One region of the Shewanella psychropiezotolerans genome, then DNA from elsewhere that is predicted to be linked to it. Evidence: predicted binding sites of a transcription regulator. Region 1 holds the regulator's gene; the other holds the start of a gene.

Evidence for each region. The regulator LexA, encoded in region 1, represses DNA repair genes until DNA is damaged. The targets are predictions, from matches to a motif close to TACTGTATNNNNATACAGTA.
Region 2: the regulator LexA is predicted to act here: its motif matches at 2,514-2,533, upstream of FM037_RS03070 (LexA family protein).

Annotation. Positions count from the first base shown of each region.
Region 1 covers NZ_CP041614.1:232,862-237,603, reverse strand. The annotation lists gene plsB (glycerol-3-phosphate 1-O-acyltransferase PlsB) at 1-1,195, opposite strand, end outside; gene lexA (transcriptional repressor LexA) at 1,677-2,294, shown strand; gene FM037_RS01060 (cell division inhibitor SulA) at 2,327-2,839, shown strand; partial or broken gene coxB (cytochrome c oxidase subunit II) at 3,273-4,385, shown strand; gene ctaD (cytochrome c oxidase subunit I) at 4,443-4,742, shown strand, end outside.
Region 2 covers NZ_CP041614.1:686,110-690,851, forward strand. The annotation lists gene FM037_RS03060 (hypothetical protein) at 469-666, opposite strand; gene FM037_RS03065 (Y-family DNA polymerase) at 789-2,045, opposite strand; gene FM037_RS03070 (LexA family protein) at 2,087-2,497, opposite strand; gene FM037_RS03075 (hypothetical protein) at 2,724-2,939, shown strand; gene FM037_RS03080 (endonuclease) at 2,996-3,706, shown strand; gene FM037_RS03085 (H-NS histone family protein) at 3,779-4,165, opposite strand; gene FM037_RS03090 (ArdC family protein) at 4,638-4,742, shown strand, end outside.

The DNA.
Region 1 (4,742 bases):
CGAGCAGACGCCCGGTGCGTGAACGCCCACCTTCGGTGAAGTATTCTACCGCATAACCTTTGGTGAACAGCTGATCCAAATATTCACGAAAAACCGCTGTATAGAGCTTATTACCCCTGAAGCTACGGCGAATGAAAAAGGCTCCACCACGGCGGAACATAGGCCCAGCGGGCCAGAAATTGAGGTTGATACCCGCAGCGATGTGCGGTGGCACCATGCCTTCATAATAAAGAATATAAGACAGTAGTAGGTAGTCCATATGACTACGATGACAAGGTACATAGATGATCTCATGACCATCATGATGTAGCTGCCTTACCTGCTCGGCACCTTTAATATTGATACCCTTGTACAACTTGTTCCACAGCCAGGCCAAGAAACGCTCGGCGATGCGCACAAAGCTCTCGGAGTAATCCGCCGCAACTTCATCGAGATACTCCATCGCCTTTGCTCTGGCCTCGACTTCGGAGATCTTCTTGCTCGCCGCTTCCTCCAGAATCGCCTTCTTCAGGGACTCTGAATTTAACAGGTCTTGAAATAGCACCTGACGTTTAGGCAAAACAGGTCCGGTCATGACCTTACGTTGACGGCTGAAGTGGACTCGAGCAACACGAGCTAACTTATGAGCAATTCGCTTGTCGGTGCCGTGTTCGTCGGCCATATAACGAATTGAGACGGCATTAGAAAATTGAACGAAATTATGTCGACCCAGGAAGAGGATCATCAGGCATTTTCGCAGCCAGGTAGGATTTTGACGCTCAAATACCGCCGCCTTCATGGTATCGTCTTCTTTACCTGGAGTACGCCCCCAGTAAAGGCTAACCGGCACTAGCTGTATATCCAGTTCAGGCTTCTGCCTATGTACCTTGAGCAGATCCATAAAGCTATTTAAGAAAAACTCGTTACTTTCTCTTTGGCCAAATAGCGGCTTGGCACCTTCCAGACACACCACCCTCGGCGTGTGCTCACCATCGACAACCAACTCATCATAAGGGCTTGGAAGCCCATACTTATTAGTGATTTCACTTAAGGAAGCGATGTCGCTGAGAGATTCAGTCTTCATCACATAAACCATAGGCTTATCTGGATCTAAGTTGAGATCGGCGAAGGGGTCATGGGGTACAACTATTGTTTGTACCAGCTTTTTCTGAATCCAACGTAAGGATTTATACCAAAGAGAGTCTTTTTTTGACATTTTTCTTATACAATGTGAGTCTTCTTAATAACGGCATAGAATACCAGATAAAAGAGAGATCTCCCTAATAGTAGTCAGCAAAATCCCCCGCATGCCTGATTCGACACTCAAAGCACTTGAGATTGAATATAATTTTCAAAAAAATTAATATTAGATAGCTTTACGGGTGTTCACATTTATAAGGCAACATAAGTTAATAATATTAGGTATAGGTACAATTCATCTCGATAGCCTAGAACATAAAATAAGCCAGTTTAGAGAGATAACCACCAGCACAAAAGATATATAATTCAAGGAGGCCATGCCCACCACCTATTTTTAACGTTATATAAGCACCGAGTAGTCACACCAAAATAATAAATATAAACCATGGGCTTGCGATTGAGAGTTTTTTTGCATACTCACTAATCTTGGTTAATCCTTGCACTGACTAAAATACTGTATATACTAACAGTAACTGTATAGAAAGACAGGATTCATCATGAGACCTTTGACACCAAGACAAGCCGAGATTCTAGAACTCATTAAGCGTAATATTTCCGATACAGGAATGCCTCCGACTCGAGCCGAAATAGCTAAGCGACTAGGTTTCAAGAGCGCCAACGCTGCCGAAGAACATCTTAAGGCACTGGCTAAGAAAGGTCGCATAGAGATCATTCCCGGTACGTCCCGCGGCATCCGACTCACACAAGCTGCGGAGCCAGAAGATTTAGGCTTGCCATTGATCGGCCAGGTTGCCGCAGGCGAACCCATCCTTGCCCAGGAACATATAGAACAACATTATCAGGTCGACCCAAGCATGTTTCGTCCCTGTGCCGACTTTCTACTTAGGGTGCGCGGCGACAGCATGAAAGATATCGGCATTCTCGAGGGTGATCTGCTCGCAGTGCATAAGATTTCACAAGCCAAGAATGGCCAAATTGTCGTGGCTAGAGTGGAAGAGGATGTCACAGTAAAACGCTTCGAGAAAAAGGGCAGCATGGTTTATCTCCATGCTGAAAATGAAGACTATGCACCGATAGTGGTCGATCTCACCAGTCAGAGCCTGAGCATTGAGGGGCTGGCAGTCGGTGTGATCCGTAACGGCAACTGGCAATAGATGAAATCGCACATTGGCGAAGGAGCTTGGTAATGAAAAATTTAATCGGAAATAGCCCTAGACACCCAGGTTTATGGACGAATCCCCTTGACCAAGCGTCCATCACCCAAGAGTGTGGAAGTATCACTACAGTAAGTACCCACACTCAGGGCCGGGTGGAACTGAAAAAGGTGAGTAATCGGCTCGCCACATTGAGCCATCAGGGGCAATGGATCGTATTGATCAGTCCTCCCAACATAGGTTACAAGCAGATGTTAGCCGAAGCCGGTGTTAGGATGGACCGAGTATTGTTGGTTCATGCTAAAGACGAAATCGAAACCTTATGGGCCATGGAAAAAGCACTCATAAGTGGTACATCCAGTGCCGTCATCTGCTGGACTCAGGTCCTAGATTCCCGTGACAACCGACGACTCAGACTCGTAGAAAAGAGCGCTCGCGCCCTTGGCATTGTCATCGAAGATGCGAATAGTCACTTACATGCTAAAGCCCATGAACAAACAGATGCTCACTTCAATCAAGCCTGTTTATTTGGATCTCTGCACTAATCTCCAGTCAATGTAGCCAATAGAAAAATGATTATTTAAGTCCCGCAAGGGACTTTTTTGTATTTGATTTTTATTCGAAATTTTTAAAAAATTCATTAAAAGTGATCTTGATCAATAATTCAACACCAAGTAAGTTAGGGATATAACAACGATAATTTGTTATATCCAAACGATTTAGTAGTCGGCGTAGTAAAGCCCTGCCATCTGTGTAAGGCCAGATATTTACCTCGCTGAAGTCGGTACTGATATATTCAGCCGTAGGTGCGAGCGTGGTTAACTCTGGTAGTAAGTGACTGCCAAACTAAAATAACAAGTGAACCGCCACTGCACTTTGAAGTCATCGTTGCTTTTTTGGGAACTGAAGAGTTTGCATAGAGCAGAGACTTACTGTGTGACTCTTCTTTGTCTTAATTTTTGACAGAGGAGAAGTCTAGTGAAGCGAGTGTTGTATATTTTTCTGGCGTTGCTATTTACGCCATACGTTTTGGCATCAGAAATGCCCCTTAATATGACCAAGGGTGTCACGGATATCAGTGGACAGGTATACAACCTGCACATGATCATCCTGTATATCTGTTGCGCCATCGGTGTTGTGGTTTTCGGAGTAATGATCTATTCCATGATCAATCACCGAAAGTCTAAGGGTGCCGTAGCAGCCAATTTCCACGAAAGTACTAAGGTCGAGATAGCCTGGACCATTACACCTTTCATCATACTCATTATTATGGCAATTCCAGCGACTAAAACCTTAATCGCCATGGAAGATTCTAGTGATGCCGACATCACCATCAAGATCACAGGCTCTCAATGGAAATGGCATTACAGCTATTTCGATCAAGATATAGAATTCTATAGCTTACTCTCAACCCCGAGAGCACAAATAGAAGGAACCGAGGAGAAGGGAGAGAACTATCTCCTCGAGGTCGATAAGCCCTTAGTGCTGCCCATCAATAAAAAAGTTCGCTTCCTGATGACATCTGAAGATGTGATCCATTCCTGGTGGGTTCCCGCATTCGCCGTCAAGAAAGATGCTAACCCGGGTTTCATCAATGAAGCATGGACTCGTATCGATATCCCAGGTACCTATCGCGGCCAGTGTGCCGAGCTCTGTGGTAAAGATCATGGCTTCATGCCAATCGTGGTTGAAGCCCTGAGCCAAGCCGACTTCGACATCTGGGTAGCCGAACAAAAAAATCAGGCCAGCACTGCCGCAGCTGAGGCTGAGGCTTCCTTGAGTAAATCCCTCTCCATGAATGAGCTTATGGCCCAAGGTGAACAAGTATACATGTCCCGATGTGCAGCATGTCATCAGCCTAACGGCATGGGTCTACCCGGTGTATTCCCTCCAATGAAAGGCAGCCCAATCACCACAGGACCATTAACTGATCACTTAGAGATGGTTATCAATGGGAAGGCGGGCACTGCGATGCAGGCTTTTGGAAAGCAATTAACCGCGCAAGAAATTGCCGCTGTAATTACTTATGAACGTAACGCATGGGACAACAACACAGGCGATACGGTTCAGGCAGCTGATGTCAGTCAGCATGGCCAATAGGGAGTAAATATGAATACTTTAACCCGCGAAGCGGAACCTAATATGGAAATGGTCCAGGTTGAAGAAGCCAGCGACCACCATGATGAACATCAAGAACTGTACCCTTCGGGCATTAAACGTTGGCTGTTCACCACCAATCACAAAGACATAGGCACACTTTACCTCTGGTTCAGTTTTATCATGTTCCTCACCGGTGGCGCTATGGCTATGGTGATACGTGCAGAGCTATTTCAACCAGGGCTGCAGCTGATAGAGCCTAATTTCTTCAATCAGATGACCACAGTCCATGGACTTATCATGGTATTTGGTGCCGTCATGCCAGCCTTCACTGGCCTGGCAAACTGGTTG
Region 2 (4,742 bases), 450 kb from region 1:
ATTTAACTAAACTAGATCAATGCCTCCCTGTACTTTCTTCAATTGCAGTAAGAGAGCAATAAGTGGACACCCATAAGATTTGGCGAAATTTATTGAGCCATATATGGACGCTCCCTGTTAGTCAAGACAACACCTGCCTAGCCAAAGGCAGTACCTCTTTAGCTTTTATAGCCTCTAGCAGTGAGCTTGCGAACGCTCTAGCCAGCCGCAGGCTGTTCTAGCAGGACAACGGCATTTAAATTAAATCGGGGTCAGAGTAAGATTTAGTTGTGATCGTAATCAGATTAGTTTTTGTATACCCAAATGCAATTGTTCTTGAGTTGATAGCATTGCTTGCAAACTCATAAAGGGGCAATAACGTCTTGGAGTCATCACTCTAAGACGTACCCAAACAATAGCGATTCACAGTGATTATATTGGGCCACAGGTGTACAAGCTACTGTAGCGTTTTTATATTACAGCTAACTGTTAATAGAATACTCTCAGAGCCCACTTAACTAAGGCAGATTTATTTTGAATCGGTTTTGATGAAAACTCTAATATATCCTGCCCATCAACGCTGCCAGTGATTAGCATTCCGCCTTTATCAACAGTCCAGTAACTTTTACTTTGCGCTGCTGTTATTTGGCCATTCTCTTCTTTTGTGGTGAAATCGCGAGAATTCAATTTGTTATTCCTTGGCATGTCATTGTGTGAGTTGAATATTGAATCAAAAAAATCAGGTTAGATCAACTGGTCTCACTGACAGCATATGATTGATACTTTGCTGAGGGGGTATCCTCGGCTGTTTATCGACATTGAATCTTGGGTATGTCTGCCCAGTTTGTCGTGTACTGTGGCGTGAGCCTGTCTCTGCGCATTCTCCATTTCGGCGAAATACCTTGTGCAGCCAGAAACATAGCGCCGCTGCCAAATCTGGTATTTAGTGCGTCATAGACGCTCATAAGTTTAGGGTCGCTGATGGTCTCAAATAAATCTGATTGCACATGACTGGATGAGCACAAATCCAGTAACCCTATTCCGACCTTGTAATACCTGACATTTGGCTGAAAGAGTGCGTCTGTGGCCGCTGTCACCGCGTGTGTCATTTGCAGGGTGTCGGCGGTGGGAAATGAGAACTTTATGGTTTGTTTAAAGCCTGTGGGCCTTTCATCAAAAGGAGAGTTGCTTGCGAATATGAGCATGGAGCCACAGAGAGTGCCTTGTTTTCTGGCCTTCGCTGCCGCTATACCAACATGTTTACTGAGGGCTTGTTTGAGTGCCTCTTTGTCAGTTACACGGTCTCCCATGCTTCGGGTTGAGAATATCTGTTTCTTGTCTGCTCTGGCTTCATCCCATTGCTTGCACTCCTCACCATTGAGTTCTCTGACCGTTCGTTCAATTTCAATGCTGAATGATTTTCTTGCCAGGCCTGGCGGCATCGATGCGAGTTGGAAGGCGTTTTTTATCCCCATAAGCTCCAAGCGTTTCGAGATTCGATTACCTATCCCCCATACATCTGTTGGCTTCATCGCCAGTAATACCGCTTTACGCTCCTCGTTTGAATCTATGTGACAGACACCGTTATAACCCATTAGTTTTTTGGCAGCATGATTGGCTACCTTAGCCAGTGTCAGGGTGGCGTCGATACCAACACAGACGGGGAGGCGGGTTTCTTTCCATACCGCGCGTCTGATTTTATGTGCATGCTCAGTGAGGTTGGGTATCGCAGGGTAGCAATGCTTGAGAGAGAGAAAGGACTCATCGATGCTGTAGATATGTTGTCTGGGCGCGAAGCGGCCTATCACGTCCATCATGTGGGCAGACAGTGAAGCGTACAGTTCATAATTTGAAGATAGCGCTATAACGTTGTGCTTGTCACACAGTGCCTTGACCTCAAAGTAAGGTTTGAATTTTGGGATGCCAACGTCTTTAGCCTGACGATTGGCGGCGACGATGCAGCCATCGTTGTTCGAGAGCACAACAATGGGTCTCCCTCGCCATTCAGGGCGAAAGACTTGTTCTGCAGAGCAATAAAATGAATTGGCGTCTACGAGTGCGTACATTTAGTTGTCGTGAGGGGCTATTAGCGGGAGTGGGCTGTTATTCATATGCTAGCGGTTAATAGTGGGCTGGGTCTGTGGCAGCGTATCGAACTGACTACCACACCTTCAATGCAAAACTGGTCATGCTCATGTATGACCAGTGGTTGATGTTCATCGTTTGCAGACAGCAAGCGTTTTCTGACAGTATCAATTAACTTGCAGACAAACTCACCATTGTAGTTAGCTACCACCACATCACCATTTTGGGCGGTAACATGTCTATCGATGATAAGGATATCACCATCGAATATGCCGACATTGCGCATCGATTCCCCGGATGCATGACCAAAAAAAGTAGAACTAGGGTGAGCGATTAACAGTTCATCGAGACTTAGTGGCCGCTGGATGTATTCGGCGGCAGGCGATTCAAAACCTGTGATGCCTACGCTGGCTGTATTGGGAATGACTTTCATGGTTTAATCTTGGTGGTACTGTATGCGTATCCAGTATTGTAGGGCGAAGGCGTTGAATTTGCAATGTGACCGACTTCTCGTGCAGCGGTGTAGCGATAGAGATGGTGGGTAATCGTCTGCAGCAAAAGATAGCTCACTGATTACTAGGCATGTCTGTTCTATTCATTGATGGGCTAAGGGTACACTGTCATGTTAAATAGTCGGGACAATACCAAAGGTAAGCGTGATGGTGTGTAATGCGATTTGTACTTTGTTGAATGACGATATCTGCATGAACTTGTGCGTATTAGCGCTTGACCCGTGCCTGTATTACACAGAGGTTAGGGGCCAGTGGTGTTATGTCTTGCATCCGTCATTAGCGCATCCCGTCGCCAAGGTATCAATGGCTGAGCAGGCGAAAATCGCAGAGCTTAATGTCTATATTAAACAGTTTGAAAAATAGAATAAGGAATAGAAATGAATGTGTTCAAGGGAGTGTTGGTTGGTGGCTTAGTATTGATGAGTGGCAGTGTTTTTGCGGCTAATGAATCTAATCAATCGTTCAGCAAAGCCAAAAAAATGCTTGAGCGTCAGGTCTATCAGGACCATCGTGAAACCATTTATTGTGGTGCAGGTTTTGATGCTAAAAAAAATATTACGCCTCCTGCCGGCTTTAATACTAAAAAACATGTGAAGCGAGCAAAGAGAGTTGAGTGGGAGCACATTGTGCCCGCCGAGAACTTCGGGCGTTCGTTCAGTGAATGGCGTGAGGGTAACGCTCAATGCGTCAACAACAAAGGCAAGTCATTCAAGGGCCGCAAGTGTGCTGAAAAAATTAATGTTCAGTATCGATACATGCAGGCCGACATGTTTAATCTGTTTCCGGCCATTGGGGCCGTTAATGCCATGCGCTCAAATTACAACTTCACTATGTTGCCCGCAGTGAAGAGTGAATTCGGTTCGTGTCCGATGAAAATTGACAATCGTAAAGCAGAGCCGCCTGTCAGCGCCCGAGGCCGGATTGCCAGAACTTATATGTACATGGATAAAACCTATCCCAAATACAGCATGAGTAAGCAGCAAAAGCAGTTGATGAATGCCTGGGATAAAACCTATCCAGTCAGTGCTTGGGAGTGCAAGAGAGTAAAACGCATTGAAGCGCTACAGAAAAATAAGAACTTGATAACCCAAAGTCGCTGTGAAACCGCGGGGCTGTGGAAGAAGGCGTAGATACTGAGCGGTATCGTTGAATAAAACCCCACTCGAAACTGAAAGAGTGGGGCATACGTAAGGAACTATTGTCTAGATTAAGAAATCTTTCATCTCGAAACCATCATCAAGTTCTTTCTTAAATACCGTAGGCATGCGGCCTTGGCCTGTCCAAGTGATGGTTTCGCCATTCACTTCAATCTTATATTTCACTGGACGAGGGTCGCGTTTCTTCTTCGGTGCTTTTATGGCATCCAAGTCTTCTACGTTTAAGCCAAGTTCTGCCATCTGTTTACGAATAGCGTCTATTTGTGCGTTTCGCTCAGCGTTCACCTCTAAGTCTGCCGCTTCTTGTGCTTCGCGGTCATCGATGAGGTTGTTGAGCTTATCCTGGATCAATTTGAGTTCTTCAACAGGAAGGTCTTTTACTGCCGCTTTAAATTTGCGGCCATGAGTGAGTGTTGCTAAAAATTCTGACATTTAATACTGGTCCTTTAAATTAAGTCTTTTTATCGCGGGTATTGTTCCAAAGAAAAGCGTGAAAGTCAATGCGGTAAGGGGTTGTAGGGCGATTGGCGGGCTTTTCGGATCAAGCTCCTCCTATCGCTAACTTGCGCCACCCGGGCAAGCAAGCTTGCCGTGGCCCTAAGTTCCAGATAGCCAATCCTTCCCGGCGGCGAGCGCAAATCAACATCAACAGCAAAGTACCAGGCACTGTCAGTCTCTTTGACGGCTTAAGTGTGCGTAAGCCTGCATTGTCCTTCGAGTGTCATTTATCTCCAGTGGTCATCTCATTTTTGCACTCGCTCTGCCTTCTTATCTGTCTCACCCCATAACCCGCCATGCAAGGGAAGCTTCGCCGCTACGCGCCCCTGCATGTCAGAACATGTGTTGAGTCCAGGAAGACAGGCGGAAACAAAAAACGATAACTTAACCCACTGGAGCTAACGCAATGACACACTCACTTCCTACGCAGCCAACTTCCACTAATGCCTTCATCGAGACTGCCAGCCACAAGACACAAGCAGGCTCCCCCAAATCCGATATCTCTAACAGC